Linked DNA regions of Solitalea lacus. Each later gene encodes a partner of the first gene's protein in a complex. Links are inferred from orthologs where the notes say so. Each region holds a gene or a part of one and is shown in the gene's direction. Other genes may lie near its edges.

Region 1 (8,005 bases):
CATAGTTTATGGCATATTTGTCAAACCATTTCGGTTTCTCTGTTTCAAATACGGGGATACCTCTTCCCCCTAATGCAGCTAGTTTTTGATCGTTTTCAAATTCGTTAATTACTGTTGCAACGTAATTCTCGTTTAAACGATTATCATCATCACAAAAAATTAAAATCTCTCCAGAGCTTACACTTTTGCCTTTCTCTCTGGCATTCATTAATCCGGCATTAGGCTCTCGTACCACTAGCAATTTAAAAGGAGATCCTAATTGTTTCCATTCATTTTCGGCGAATTCAAAAGTGTTGTCAGAACTATTGTTGTCAACAACAATTATTTCCCAACTAAATGGTTCAGTTTTTTTCTGCAAAGAGAGTGCTTGCAGGGTTGGCCCTAATAATTTGCTGCTGTTGAAGCAACAAATTATGACACTTAGTTTAATTGGGTTGTGTTGATCGATTGTGGTCATTAAAATGGCAAAAAACGTTGGTTAGTTCGAATTATGCTTCCGCACCAAACGACTGCATGTTAATTAGTTTATAGTATAGCCCTTCTTTGGTCAACAACTCCTGATGGGAGCCTTGCTCAATTACTTTACCTTTTTCAAGCACAATAATTTTATCAGCGTTTTGGATGGTGCTTAAGCGGTGAGCAATTACTAACGAAGTGCGATTTTGCATTAAACGATTTAAGGCATCCTGCACCAGTTTCTCTGATTCAGTATCCAGAGCTGAAGTTGCTTCATCCAATAACATTATAGGAGGATTCCCTAAAACAGCACGTGCAATACACAATCTTTGGCGCTGGCCTCCAGATAATTTAGCGCCTCTGTCGCCAATATTGGTTTCATAGCCATCTTCAGTTTCCATAATAAAGTTATGGGCATTGGCAATTTTGGCGGCCTCAATTACTTCTTCCAAAGTTACATTGGGTTTTCCAAAGGCAATATTGTTAAAGATTGTATCATTAAATAAAACAGACTCTTGTGGAACCAGGCCGATTTGAGCCCTGATGGAGTCAATTTTAAGATCTCTTATGTCTGCGCCGTCGAATAAAATCGAACCGCCGTTTACATCATAAAAGCGAGGCAGAAGGTCACATATTGTGGTTTTGCCACTGCCGGAAGGTCCAACCAAGGCAACGGTTTCTCCCTTATTTATTTCAAACGAAACTTTATCCAGTACTATTCGGTCGGTGTACGAAAACTCGACATTTTGTAATTCAATTTTATTGCGGAATAATTCTGCGGTAATTGCAGTCGGTTTGTCTACTATTTGAGGCTTGGTGTCAACAAGCTCTAAGACACGCTCTCCTGCAGCCAGTCCTTGGTTAATATAGGTGAATGCTTCGGAAATAGCCTTAGCCGGACGGGTTACTTGTGAAAACGCCGCGATATATCCTATAAATTGAGCCGCTGTTAAGCCAGACTGTCCATGCGTGATCATGTATCCCCCATATAATAAAATTCCGGCTACAGTAACAATGCCTAAAAATTCTGAAATAGGAGAGGCCAGCTGCTGGCGACGAATCATTTTATAGTTTATTCTTGAGTAATAAATATTCTCATCTTTAAATTTCTGCTTAATAAAAGGTACGGCATTGAAAGCGTTAATGATTTTGATGCCAGAAAGAGCCTCATCCAAAAAGCTAATCATATTTGAATAGCTTTCTTGTAGTGATTGTGCTTGTTTTTTTAAGCGTTTTACCAATGCCGCTATTGCAATACCTGCAATTGGAACTGCAAGAATTGAAAAGAGCGTTAATTTAACCGAAACGGTAAACATGAAAATGAAATAAGCAATAAGCTGCAACGGGTCGCGGAAAATTACCTGCAATGTACTTGTTACTGTAAATTGCACAACCTGAACATCGGAAGCTACTTTTGAGATAATATCTCCTTTTCGTTCATTGTTAAAAAAGCCGACATTCATGTTCATCACATTTTCAAAAACGCTAACCCGAAGGTTTTGCATGGTATGAACACGAAGCTCTTCCATGAAACGCTGAGAAAGATATCGGAATAGATTGCTTAAAAAAGCTGAACAAACAATTATTACACTAACAAACTTTAACGAACCGTAAATTCCATAAGTTCCTTTTGCTTGATAAAAATGATAATAGAAAAGGGTTTTAAAGTATTCAAATGAATATTGGAATTCTGGTTTAGTTAAAATAGCCTTTGTATTGTCTTCAGAGAAAAGCGCTTGGAGTAAAGGTATTAATAAAGCAAAATTTAATGTACCGAATATCACAGCTAATATGGTGGTGAAAATATAAGGTACCGCATATTTCCCAATTGGTTTAGCGAATGAAAGTAGTCTGAAATAAGTTTTCATCCTTTGTATTATTTTGAAGTAGGCTTAAAAGCCAGCTTGTATTTTAAAAATGTATAATAAGAACCGTAAGCGTTTACAAAAAAGCCTTGCTTCCCATCTAAAAAACCTCGCTTAAAGAAGTAGTTCTTTATAAAATAAAAAATGGGGCTAGAGATTGCTTTGAACAACAGGTAGGGTTTGGATTTACCCTTTCTGTCGGCGGCACCTAATTCCGCGTATTTTAAATATTTCTTTATCAGGTCTTCTTTTTGGTAATACGAATAATGCAGTAAATCGCCTTTTAAATGGTTTTTTTTGCAATCAGGCGGAATTAAAAGATCTTCATGTACAGCAGAAGCATTCCAGCTGATAGATTTTGGATAAATCCGGTCTTTGGTGTCCGGGTACCAATCTCCATGCTTAATCCACTTTCCGCAAAAACTGGTTAAACGATTAAATGAATAAACTCCTTCAAATCCTTTATTTTTTTCCTTTAGTATAGAATCCTTAAGTTCAGCAGAAATAGCTTCATCAGCATCAATTGAAAGGATATATTCATTTGCTGCGTTTTCAGCGCCAAAGTTTTTAGTAGGACCATAACCCATCCAATCAACGCTGATGAATTTAACCGGATATTTTTTGCAAATTTCAGGAGTACTGTCGGTGCTTTTTGAATCAACTACAATAATTTCATCAACCCAGTCAGTCAATGATTTAATGCATCGTTCAATGTTTTTTTCCTCATTATAAGTTATTATAACAGCACTTAGTTTTTGTGGCATTTAATTGTTGAAAAATTAGCTTACAAAGGTAGAAATAATAACCAATCTGAACCATACCTTCTAATTGACAATTAGTGGGAGTGTTTCAGCGGATATTTTCTTTACTTTGAGTCTGAAAACATGCTTGAATGACTCACGATTTGCTAAACAAAATAAAAAAGGGTGATTTTAGGGCTCTTTCAAGAGCTATTAGCTGGGTTGAAAATGAAATCCAAGGTGCCGAAGAACTCTTACTTAATTTGGATTTGTCACGTAATGTTCCTGTAATTGGTATTACCGGCCCTCCGGGAGCGGGTAAAAGCACACTGGTTAACAGGCTGATTTCTACTATAACCCAACAAGGAATGCGAGTAGGGGTCGTTGCTATAGATCCAACTTCTCCATTTAATTTAGGGTCACTATTAGGCGATCGCATTCGGATGGCTGAACACTTCAATAATCCTAATGTGTTTATTAGGTCATTGGCTACGCGAGGATCTTTGGGCGGTTTATCCGCAAAAACCATTGAAGTGGTTGATGTAATGAAAGCAGCGGCGTTTGATTTCATAATTGTTGAAACAGTGGGAGTAGGGCAGTCAGAAGTAGAAATTGTTGGGTTAGCAGATACAACAATTGTAGTTCTGGTTCCGGAGGCGGGAGACGAGATCCAGACCATTAAATCAGGATTAATGGAAATAGCAGATATTTTCGTTGTAAATAAAGCAGATCATGTTGGGGCTGATACATTTGCCCGTAATCTTCAAAAACTTGTTCATCAACGTCCAGCCTCGCTATGGCAGGTTCCTGTCATTAAAACAATTGCCGATAAAAACGAAGGGGTTGGGGATTTGTTTTCCCGCATTGAGCAGCATTATCCTTTAGCAGAAAATGAAAAAAAGCCATTTCTAATGCTGGAAAAGGCTTTCCGGATAATTCAACATAGAAGAATGCATGATATCGATAAAACTCAATTGTTAAAAGAAGTAACTATTGGGCTAAGTAAACCAGGATTTAATTTATATCGATTTATTGGCAATTATGACTCTTAAGATTATAAATCATAAGGAATGTAATAAGGTTAAGCTAGAAATAATTGATAGATATTTTAGGTTTAAAAATTAAATTATTGTTAATAAAATCGCCTTAAATTGCAAAAAGTTAAGACAATATTTGGTTGCGCACATTAATTTTGTTACATTAATATTTTGAAAGCAGTGTGTTAAAATCAAATTGCAGACAGTTGCCTTAGAAGTAAAGTATTAGTTTTGTTTTCCTGATGAAAGAATAACTTTGAGTTAAAGCTTGTATGATTTTTGGCTAAGTTATGTAATTAATGAAAATATTCTATATTTGCCTAGCATTTATGCTATATATTTAAACTTGAACAATATATATCTAACTAATATTTGATCGACTATGAACAAATCTACTTTTAAAAAGGTAGCAGCTTTAACGCTGGTTGCAGCATTTAGCGGGCTATCTGCGTTTGCCCAAGATGGTGGCGCGAAAGTGTTTGGCGGGGCCAAACAATTCAACACATGGTCAATTGGGGTTAACGGCGGTGTTAATGCTCCTGTTATCTTCTTAGGTGGCCATAACGATTACAATGAATGGGATGCAAACTTTGGTTACGGAGCGTACATTCAAAAGCAAATCACCCATGCATTTGCCTTGAAATTGGACTACCAAGGAGGTAAAGTATCAGGTTCCTACAACCCAAATGAAAACGGACAGGGCAACCCTGGTTTCTCTTCGTTTGAAACAACCATTAACTATGCAGCTTCCTTACAAGCACAAATCGACTTGACCAGCTTGTTGTGGAAACGCGACAGCAAAGTGGCGTTATACGTGCAAGGTGGTTACGGTTTAACCGGTTACAAGCCAGATAGCGAAACCCGTACTGAGCAGTTCTTCCCAGTAGGTGGTGGTTTGAAATTCAAATTATCAGAGCGCATTGGTTTGGACTTAGGTTACACCATGAACTTCCTGGATGCGGATAACTTGGACAGAACCTGGTATGGTTCAGCTAACGACAAATGGTCGTACGGTTATGCAGGTTTGAACTTCAGCTTGGGTAACAAATCGAAGAAAAACCTAGATTGGGCAAACCCTTATGCCTTGATGTATGATGAGTTGAAAGACGATCAATTACGTCAGGAAGTTGAAGCATTGAAATCACGTGTAGCCGCTACAGAAGGTGATGTATCGAACATGAAGAAAGATTCTGACGGAGACGGCGTATCGGATGTGTTTGACAAAGAGCCAAATACTCCAGCAGGCAACGTAGTTGACGGTGCAGGTCGTACCATCGTGTTCCCTAAACCAGAGCCTACAGCCGCAGTAGCTGAGCAAAGCAACACCATTCAATTCGACTTTAACTCAGACAAATTACGTCCAGAGTCAATGGGTGCGATTGAAAACATGGCGAACGAATTGAAAGCTTCAGGCGGTAAAATGTTGTTAGAAGGTCACGCTTCAGCAGAAGGTACCGAAGCTTACAACATGGACTTATCAAAACGTCGCGCAAGTTCAGTGAAAAAAGCTTTAGTGAAAGCCGGAGTAAAATCAGGTAACATCACAACTAAAGGTTACGGCGAAACTCGTCCGGTAGCATCGAACGACACTGAAGAAGGTCGTCAGAAAAACCGTCGTGTTGAATTCAAAGTTCAATAAGTAGAAGACGATAAAATTTTATAAAAAAGGGAGTCCTGATTATTATCGGGACTCCCTTTTTTATAATTTTGCATAATATGTTGTACTACTTCCGAAAAAAAGATCCCAATCGTCCAACTAACTTCAATATTAAAGTAATGCATTGGATCAATAGGATTGCCATTATCATGTTTCTGGCAGGGGTTATTTATAAGCTTGTTGAAGTTTTTTTAATTAAATAGACCTTATTCCTATATACATAATTCATTCAGAATTTGAAGAGATCAGTACGCAAAATCTATTCTAATATTATAATCATAAATGAAGTCTATAGTAAAAACAGAAAATGCGCCTGCACCAATTGGGCCTTATAATCAGGCTGTATGGGCAGGGAATATGTTATTTGTATCCGGACAAATTGCAATTGTACCTGAAACCAATGAAATTGTATCTGGTGATATAAATAAAGAAGCTCATCAGGTTATGAAAAATTTGAGTGCGATTTTGGAAGCCGCAGGTTTAACTTTTGAAAACGTGGTTAAAACAGGTATTTTCTTGAAAAACATGAGCGATTTTGCGATCGTTAATGAAGTTTACGGAAGCTATTTCAGTGGAAATTATCCTGCTCGTGAAACTGTTGAGGTAGCGTGCCTGCCCAAAAATGTGAATGTCGAAATATCTGTTGTTGCTGTAAAACTTTAAGGCCAATTGGAGCAAAAACAACAGTATAAATATTTTTTAGCCGGATTTATTTCTCCGGTAATTTGGGGTTTCTTTGCCATTGTGCTAAGAAACCTCAGTCTTTTTCCAGCTCAGCAGATCCTGGATTACCGCATCTTTACTTCACTCGCTGTTTTAGTGCTGGTTATTCTGATATTCAGAAAAAGACAATTGAGAGCGGATATTTATCATTATAAAGAGAACGTTGCCAACAAAAGCCACCTCTGGAGAATCGTTATTCTATCCTGTATATTGCTTACAGGCAATTGGTTGTCGTTTATTTATGTTATAAACAATGTGAGTGTTCAAGCTGGAGCATTTGCTTATATGGTTTGTCCATTACTGACAGCAATTGGCGCTTTCCTGATTTTAAAGGAACCGCTAAGTAAATTAAAATGGCTTGCCATTGGAATAAGTCTGATAAGTTCAGCTATTTTGGGATGGGGGCATTTAAGTGATGTACTTTGGTCTTTTTTTGTAGCTATATTATTTGCCGGATATCTTATAGCGCAGCGTAGTATTCAAGGGTTTGACAAACTAAACTTGTTAGGAATACAGTTATTGATTTCCTGTGTTTTTATCCTGCCTTTAGAGCTATTGAACCCGCATGAAATTCCAGCATCTTTCAATTTTTGGATAAACATTGTAATCATAGCAGTTGTATTTACGATTATACCTTTGTTTTTAAGTTTGTTTGCTATGATTAAAATTCCAGCGTCAACAGCCGGAATTCTTATCTATGTTAATCCAATTATTGCTTTTGCTGTTGCTTATTTCTATTTCCACGAGGGATTTTCTCTGCAAAAATTGATATCATACAGTTTGCTGGCAATTGCAGTAATGCTTTTCAATTTGGAGTACATTAAGAAACTTCTTCCCGTTATGAAATTGGAGAAATAATCTTGTTCGTGTATTTTAGTAGTAGTGGAAAGAAAGAGCTTTTTTGAAACACCGATAGAATACTTAAAGGGCGTTGGCCCTTCAAAGGCTGAGATTCTGAAAAAAGAACTCGGTATTTTTACTTATGGAGACTTAATTTATCATTATCCGTTTAGGTATATTGACAGAACACGGTTCTACCGAATCTCAGAGATAAGTCCTGATTTACAATATATTCAAATTAAAGGGGTGATAACAGGCACGCAACTAATTGGAGATGCTCGAAAGAAAAGATTAGTTGCAACCCTTGCTGATGATCATGGGGGGCATTTAGAATTGGTTTGGTTTCAGGGGATTAAATTTGTTGAAAAGAATATTCAAATTGGTCGGCCATATATTGTTTTCGGGAAACCTAATTTCTTTAACCATAAACCCAATCTGCCTCATCCCGAACTCGAATTATTATCTGAAAGCAAAAAGGAATTCCAAACAGCTCTTCAACCAGTTTATTCGTCAACAGAAAAACTGAAACTTTTTTTTCTGGATAGTAAGGGATTAATGAAGCTGATTTATACGGTTTTGCAGCAAGGTGCTCATTTTATTGATGAAACACTTCCAGAGGAAGTCTTGAGTCAGTACAAGTTTATGTCTAAGCGTGAAGCTCTTGCTCAAATCCATTTTCCATCAGAC
Region 2 (7,941 bases), 3.3 Mb from region 1 along the record:
TTGGTAAACGTGAAATGTTGACAATTTTTGGGGATGACTATTCAACTCCTGATGGTACTTGCATTCGTGATTATATTCATGTGGTGGACTTAGCAAAAGCGCATGTTAAAGCCTGTGAACGCCTGATTGCCGAAAAAGCTGAAAGTAATTACGAAGTGTTTAATCTTGGTACAGGAAAAGGTACCTCAGTATTGGAAATTGTAAATGCATTTGAAAAAGTAACCGGTCAAAAACTGAACTATAAAATCGGTCCACGTCGTGAAGGAGACGTTGAATCGCTTTACGCTGAAACTAAACTTGCTAATGAAAAGCTGGGCTGGAAAGCAGAGCTTGGCTTAGAAGAGATGTTAAGCTCGGCATGGGCTTGGGAGGTTAAATTGCACGAAGGAACTGTTGAAGTTTAAAAAATCTATAAATGAAAAAAATATTGATTACCGGAGGAGCCGGATTTATTGGTTCGCATGTGGTTCGTTTGTTTGTAACCAAGTACCCAAATTTACAAGTTGTTAATTTGGACAAGCTTACCTATGCAGGTAATTTAATGAACCTGATTGATATTGAAAACAGGGAAAACTACCGTTTTGTGAAAGGTGATATTGTTGATGCGTCATTTATTAATGAGTTGTTTGAAATAGAGCAATTTGATGCAGTTATTCATCTTGCGGCCGAATCTCATGTGGATCGTTCAATTGAGAATCCTTTGGATTTTGTGATGACCAACATTATAGGAACGGTGAATTTGTTAAATGCTGCAAAAAAAATATGGAGTCCATCTTTAGGTAAAGAAATTGCTGGTAAGCGCTTTTATCACGTATCAACTGATGAGGTGTACGGAAGTTTAGGCGAAACGGGAATGTTTACAGAAGAAACTAAGTATGATCCGCATAGCCCTTATTCCGCCTCAAAGGCAGGGTCTGACCATTTTGTAAGAGCGTACGGAGATACTTACGGATTACCAGTAGTGATTTCAAATTGTTCAAACAACTATGGACCTTTCCATTTTCCGGAAAAACTGATTCCTCTTTGTATCAACAATATAAAGAACAGTAAACCGCTTCCAATTTATGGCAAAGGAGAAAACGTTCGCGACTGGCTTTTTGTTGAGGATCATGCACGTGCAATCGATGTGATATTCCATACGGCTAAAAACGGAACAACCTATAACATAGGAGGACATAACGAGTGGAAAAATATAGATGTTATTCGCTTGCTATGTACTATTATGGACAGGAAACTTAATAAGGCAACCGGAACTTCAGAAAAATTAATCACATTTGTGAAAGACCGTGCAGGCCATGATTTACGTTATGCTATCGATTCAACTAAACTTCAGAATGAATTAGGGTGGAAACCTTCGCTTCAGTTTGAAGAAGGTTTAGAAAAAACGGTAGATTGGTATTTAGCCAATGAAGAGTGGCTTGAGCGAGTAACCTCAGGGGCTTATCAGGATTATTATAATAAGCAGTACACCCAGTAATATATAGAAACCGGCTTTATGCCGGTTTTTTTGTAGTTTCTGTGTTGTAGGTTTTGCGAATAGCCAATACTACTTAGTACAAGACATTATTCACAGTCTGATCAATAATTCCCTCTCCTGGCTCAGGAAGTTAATTTTATTCATAACGCAGTGCTTCAACCGGGTCAAGGCGTGATGCTTTGACCGCTGGGTAGAGTCCTGATATTAAGCCTACCGCAACGCAAAGGCAAATGCCAGCAGATATCCATAGCCAGGGAATTATAAACCCTCCGCCAATTAAAATGGAAAGTCCGTTGCCGGCTAGAATGCCAAGTATTATACCGCCTGCACCTCCTATAAGACAAATGATAATGGCTTCAAATAAAAACTGACTGCGGATAACATGTGGAGTGGCGCCAAGTGATTTACGTATGCCTATTTCACGAGTACGTTCGGTAACGGAAACCAGCATTATGTTCATTAATCCTACCGATGCTCCAATAAGCGTAATAGACCCTATAATAATAGCCGCAATGGTAAGATAACTTATAATGTCTAAAAATGTATTAGCAAGAGCATCGCTTTTGGTGATCTCAAAGTTGTTCTCTTGCGTAATGTTCAATTTTCTAATGTTACGCATTGATGCGGTGGCTTCTCCTATGGCTGGTTCCATATTTTGTGGAGTTTGTACACTTACGGTAATGGTGTAGCTTTTATTTTGGCTTCCTGATACCATTTTAGCTCTAAGTACTGGAATTAAACAAAAACGGTCGCCTGGGCCTACTGCAGCAGTTCCCTTTTCAGCCAATACTCCAATTACTTTGTATTTATCGTTTCCAATACTGATGATTTTATTGATCGGATCGGAATTTTCAAACAGGTTTTTCTTTATTTCATTTCCAATTATTACTACATTCCATCCATTTTGAACTTCTGAATTGGAGAAATTCCGGCCTTCGCCAAGCTTATAGCCTGATGTTAATAGGTAGTTTTCATCTCCCCCAGTTACGTTGATATTAGGGTTGGTTTTCTTGTTTGCATATTTTATTGTGGCTCCCCATGAACTTACTGTTGAAACCGAAACCAATCCGCCATGGTTGAAACGCTGCTTGAATTCTTGAGCTTCGTCGTATTTAATAGCCGGAAACCTCTTTGGGGCTGAACCTCCTCCCCCAATTCGTATTCCCATTCCTCTGTTCCTGATGGTGAACGAATTGGATCCCATGCTCGCAAAGGTATTATTAGCGTAACTTTTTACACCGTCAATAGCCGTTAAAATACCAACAAGGGCCATAATTCCTATGGAAATAATTAAGGCAGTAAGAGTAGTTCTCAAGCGGTTAGCTTTTATTGATTGTACGCCTACTTTCAGATTTTCACGCGGGTCCATGTGGTAAATTTCTAAATAAGAATTGATAAATAGAATTCTCAGAGCGAATGATTGACCAACTAAAATAATGAAGAGATAGAAGAAGTGATATGTTTCACGGAAATTTTACAGGAAATCGCTATTGGCTTATCTGCAAATTCTATCGCAAATGCCAAAGAAAAAGAGGAACTTGAATTAGCGAGTTCCTCTTGAGAGATATTTAAAGGTCTTTTAAGCTGAAAATGAGCTTCCACAGCCACATGTACTAGTGGCGTTTGGGTTGTTAAATATAAAGCCTCGGGCATTTAAACCATCCTGCCAGTCAACCTGCATGCCAACAAGGTAAAGGTTATGTGCCTTGTTTAAAAATATCTGAATACCTTCAACAAAGAAGATTTCATCCCCTTCTTTTTTCTTGTCAAAACCAAGAACATAGTTCATGCCTGAACAACCTCCGCCTTCAACGCCTACGCGTAACCCAAATTCTTCGGTAAGTTCTTTTTGCTCTATCAGTTTCTTTAATTCCTTAACTGCACCAGGGGTAAACGTTACCGGTACAAAGGTGTTTGTATTTGACTGAACTGTAGCTTCCATATTAAATACACTAAATTTTTTTACAAATATACATCCTAATTGTCATTTTTGTTTTTCGAATTAAATCATATCATGCTTTTAGAAATTTCAACTCAACAACTTTTTAACATTGGTATTCCTGTAGTGGGATTACTGATTCTTTTTGTTTTCTCGATTAAGGAGTACTTCAGTAAAAAAAATAAAGGATTAGGGGATCACTTGTTTGAGCTGAAAAAAAATGCTCAAAATCAAACATTGCCATTGCGTTTAGCAGCATATGAACGTTTAACTTTATTAATCGAAAGAATTACTCCTGCCAGTTTATTTATCCGTGTTTCGCCACAAGGACTAACAGCAACTGACATGCAGGCTGTATGTTTAAATGAAATTAGGAATGAATTTGAGCATAACTTGTCACAACAGGTTTATGTTAGTGAAGCTGCATGGCAGGCAGTAAAAAAGACAAAAGATGAAACTATTTTGCTTATTAACACTATTGCCTCTTCTATGCCAGCCAATACTACCGCTTTTGAATTAAGCAGGGCAGTGTTGGAGCATGTTAGTAAAATGCCTTCAGATCCTTATGCACAAACTAATTCCTTGTTAAGAGCAGAAGTGAGCAAATTATATTAATAGGAATAAATCGGCTGTATTTGAACAATAGAAAACTAATCGGGGAGTTTAGTTGATGTTTTGTTTTTCTTTGCACCGTTCACTGATGAAATAAAGCCAATCAAGAAATTATGAAAAAATTTATGACCACTTCTGGTATAGAAATTAAACAGCTTTATACCGAAGCCAAAACCATAACTGAAAAGCCAGGAGAGTTTCCGTTTACAAGAGGAATTCAGCCTGATATGTATCGTGGTAAGCTGTGGACAATGCGGCAATATGCAGGGTTTTCTACTGCTGAAGAATCCAATAAGCGCTATCATTATTTGCTGCAGAACGGAACAATGGGGCTTTCGGTGGCTTTTGATTTGCCAACTCAAATAGGATATGACTCTGATCATGAATTGGCAGAAGGAGAAGTTGGCAAGGTAGGTGTGGCAATTGATTCATTGAAGGATATTGAGATTCTTTTTGATGGCATTGAATTGCAAAAAATAACAACTTCAATGACCATTAATGCTACAGCATCTATATTATTGGCCATGTATATTGCTTTGGCAAAAAAACAAGGTGCTGACTTAAGGCAAATTTCAGGAACTATCCAAAATGATATATTAAAGGAATATGCAGCCAGGGGGACTTACATTTATCCTCCTAAACCTTCAATGCGCATCATTACAGACATTTTTGAATACTGTAGCAAGGAGCTTCCTAAATGGAACACCATTTCGATTTCAGGTTACCATATTCGTGAAGCCGGCTCAACTGCAGTTCAGGAACTGGCATTTACATTGGCTAATGGTAAAGCTTATTTAAAGGCGGCCCTTGCTGCCGGATTGGATATCAATGTGTTTGCTAAGCGATTATCTTTCTTCTTTAATTGTCATAACAATTTCTTTGAAGAAGTGGCCAAATTTAGGGCAGCTCGTAGAATGTGGGCTACTATTACCAAGGAATTAGGGGCAACAGACCCAAGAGCACAGCAATTGCGTTTTCATACTCAAACGGGAGGGTCTACATTAACAGCTCAACAACCCCAAAATAACATTATTCGTGTTGCGGTTCAGGCAATGGCCGCTGTTATGGGAGGAACTCAGTCATTGCATACCAATGGCTTTGATGAGGCATTGTCGTTGCCGACTGAGGAAGCTGCTCGAATTGCATTACGTACTCAACAACTAATTGCTTTTGAAAGTGGGGTGCCGGAAACGGTGGATCCACTGGCAGGCTCATATTTTGTTGAAACCCTTACCGATGAAATTGAGGCGGCTGCTTGGGCTTATATAGAAAAAATTGATGTCATGGGCGGAGCTGTTACTGCAATTGAGGAAGGATATATTCAACAACAAATAGCTGATGCTGCTTATCAGTATCAGAAGGATGTTGAGAACGGTGCACGAGTTATTGTTGGGGTGAACAAATTTCAGGTTGAAGAACCTCCTATGGGAGAGGTGTTCAGGGTTGATGACTCTATTCGAAACCTGCAAATTGAAAAATTGAAGAAGCTAAAAGCTGAACGGGACAATGACGCAGTGAGAAAATCGCTTGAGGCATTGAAAGGTGCTGCCAAAGACGGATCGAACTTAATGCCACACATTTTACAATCGGTTGAAAACTATGCCACTCTGGGCGAAATTGCAGATGTGCTAAGAGGTGTTTTTGGAGAGTTTTAAGCTAATATTTTGTTAACTTTAAGGTATATAATTTAACTTTACATTAAATCCAAAAAGTAATTAACAAATAAAAAATATCAACATACCTTAGCGTAAATTAAGGGCGAAATAGAGCAAAAAATCGCGTTTAAATAGGATTAAATGCGGTTTTTTGTTATTTTCAAAAAAACTTTTTTATCCACATTTTTTGTTCTATACTTGAAAAACGAACCGGGAAACCAGCTCTTGAGTTTGACAGCAAAATAACATAAAATATTTATAACCAAATAGATACGAAAAATCAGGCACACTACAAGAAATAGCTAAGTGGTTGATTTTAAAGATATTGATTCAAGGAGGCTACATTCAATACTGAAGGCCGTATGTTTGTAAAGGAATAAGTTCCAGGAAGTTATGTAAATTTAAGAAAGAACCCCTAAAATTTTATAACACTGGAACTTATGCAACCACAAGTTAATCAATTAGATTTTAGCGGTCAAAACATTTATGTTGGTTTTGACGTGCACTTAAAAAGCTGGCAGGTTACCGTTATGACTGAACTGCTCACCCATAAAACCTTTTCGCAGCCACCTAAACCCGAAGTATTACACCAGTATCTCCGGCAGAATTTCCCCGGCGGCACCTATCATTCCGCCTACGAAGCAGGCTTCTGCGGCTACTGGATCCATAACCGCTTGGAGGCTCTGGGCATTCACTCCATCGTGGTCAATCCTGCCGATATTCCCACCACCGATAAAGAAAAAGTGCAAAAAGAGGATTCCAGGGATAGCCGTAAAATCGCACACTCATTAAGAAGTGGCGCCTTAATCCCGATTTATGTTCCTTCCAGTAAAACCCTAGAGGACCGTTGTTTAGTTCGCACCCGGTCCATACTGACCAAGGACCTTGCCCGGTATAAAAACCGGGTAAAATCGTTCCTGTACTTTCATGGCATTGAACTACCTGCGCCCTTCACCAAAAAACAGTCCCACTGGTCGAAACCTTTTGTTGATTGGCTGGAAAGCATCGCTATGGCTGAGCAGAGTAGTAAAACGGCCCTGCAGGCCATGATTTTAGAAGCGAAACATTTGAGAGCCTCTGTATTGCAACTCACCCGGCATTTACTAGAGCTATCAAAAACAGGTACTTACCAGGAAGCCATCGCTTTACTGCGAAGTATCCCTGGCATCGGATTATTAACGGCCATGACCTTATTAACCGAGCTGGAGACGATTAACCGGTTTAAAAACACGGATCAACTCTGCAGTTTTATAGGACTCATCCCCTCGACGCATTCAAGTGGGGAAAAAGAACTAGCCGGTACTATCACCCGACGGGGGCATAGCGTGCTGCGCAGCGCCCTGATTGAAAGTGCATGGGTAGCCGCACGCCTGGATCCGGCACTGACTAAAAGTTTTCATGAGTATTGCCGGCGAATGGAACCGAATAAGGCCATCGTAAGAATAGCCCGGAAATTACTCAACAGAATCAGGTATGTATTAATAAACAAACAAGAATATGAGTGTGCAGTGGTTAAATAAAACTAAAACGCCATATAAAAACATCCTTTTAATCTGAGACTGATAACACGCTTCCTGCAGTGCTGGTCATTCTGTATCTGCTATCTGAAGGCTACAGCTCACTATCTATAAAAAATTAAACACGGCATTGCAGCCCGATTTACCGGTTCTGCTAATAGAAGGATGTTTTTATAGGCTTTTAGTTCATTGAAAAGACAGGTGTGTCTGAAGATTCAGGGCAAGAGAGTTTTCTTTAGCCATTTAGGACAATGAATACAGCAAAAAAGCCCCTGTCATTGTGGGGCTTCAAAGCTATATTCACCGTCATAAATCCTATTGCTGGTGAGTTGCTCTCCAGCAGCGCCCACTTCCTCTTCGGATTTATATCACAAAGGTAATCATTAAAAAAACTTCCAGATCTCTTGCTTTACAACATAGAAGGGAGCGATTTTAGGCCAAGTTTCTGCTGAAAGTCAGTTTCTTCCTCAGAGGCTGCAGATCGTAGGAAATAGTTTTTGTCCTGTTGCTCCACTAAACTCACCTGCATTTTATCGAGAAGTTTCCGCAGTTTTCCTTCGGTCGTCTTGAACCCGGCTTTTTCCAGTTTTAGCAAGGTGAAGTTCAGTAAGGTATAGGACAGGTAACAAAGGCAGATATGACCTTCTATCCGCTTATCTGTCCAATGAAACATTGGACGGGTTTCCAGATGGGATTTAAATGTGCGGAAGGTATGTTCAATTTTGTAAAGGTGTTTATACT

Evidence for each region.
Region 2: the proteins of meaB (region 1) and L2B55_RS04445 are in contact, whole or in part, in a crystal structure (PDB 8DPB), measured with the Methylorubrum extorquens proteins. The link is inferred for Solitalea lacus from one-to-one orthologs. Residues at the interface, in SOR26638.1 of Methylorubrum extorquens: Arg20, Ala21, Ala24, Arg25, Thr28, Ser32, Arg33, Arg34, His37, Thr98, Gly99, Gly100, Ser101, Ile102, Leu103, Lys106, Thr107, Ala110, Ala113, Ile114, Asp115, Arg116, Ala118, Phe119, Ile120, Arg121, Pro122, Pro124; in SOR27001.1 of Methylorubrum extorquens: Glu577, Glu578, Asn579, Asp580, Gly581, Arg582, Arg583, Arg585, His596, Ala604, Ser605, Ala608, Asp609, Gly611, Phe612, Asp613, Val614, Asp615, Ile616, Gly617, Pro618, Leu619, Glu625, Arg628, Gln629, Val631, Glu632, Asn633, Asp634, Glu661.

The regions. Positions count from the first base shown.
Region 1 is NZ_CP091740.1:4,354,256-4,362,260, reverse strand. What follows is about bases 2,170-5,163. They hold meaB (methylmalonyl Co-A mutase-associated GTPase MeaB), read left to right. Parts: upstream 2,170-3,213; coding sequence 3,214-4,113; downstream 4,114-5,163. Other genes in these bases: L2B55_RS18720 (OmpA family protein), read left to right, coding at 4,481-5,163; L2B55_RS18730 (glycosyltransferase family 2 protein), read right to left, coding at 2,333-3,085; L2B55_RS18735 (ABC transporter ATP-binding protein), read right to left, coding at 2,170-2,324. In the rest of the region: L2B55_RS18740 (glycosyltransferase), read right to left, coding at 1-457; more of L2B55_RS18735, read right to left, coding at 489-2,169; more of L2B55_RS18720, read left to right, coding at 5,164-5,737; L2B55_RS19005 (DUF6728 family protein), read left to right, coding at 5,815-5,958; L2B55_RS18715 (RidA family protein), read left to right, coding at 6,038-6,418; L2B55_RS18710 (EamA family transporter), read left to right, coding at 6,425-7,336; ATP-dependent DNA helicase RecG, read left to right, coding at 7,361-8,005. UniProt on the Escherichia coli protein: Binds and hydrolyzes GTP. Likely functions as a G-protein chaperone that assists AdoCbl cofactor delivery to the methylmalonyl-CoA mutase (MCM) ScpA and reactivation of the enzyme during catalysis.
Region 2 is NZ_CP091740.1:1,036,479-1,044,419, forward strand. The notes cover bases 3,483-6,412. They hold L2B55_RS04445 (acyl-CoA mutase large subunit family protein), read left to right. Parts: upstream 3,483-4,141; coding sequence 4,142-5,683; downstream 5,684-6,412. Other genes in these bases: L2B55_RS04440 (DUF7935 family protein), read left to right, coding at 3,492-4,031; L2B55_RS04450 (IS110 family RNA-guided transposase), read left to right, coding at 6,124-6,412. Also shown: UDP-glucose 4-epimerase GalE, read left to right, coding at 1-404; rfbB (dTDP-glucose 4,6-dehydratase), read left to right, coding at 416-1,477; L2B55_RS04430 (ABC transporter permease), read right to left, coding at 1,614-2,846; L2B55_RS04435 (HesB/IscA family protein), read right to left, coding at 3,057-3,419; more of L2B55_RS04450, read left to right, coding at 6,413-7,203; L2B55_RS04455 (IS1634 family transposase), read right to left, coding at 7,610-7,941. UniProt on the Escherichia coli protein: Catalyzes the interconversion of succinyl-CoA and methylmalonyl-CoA. Could be part of a pathway that converts succinate to propionate.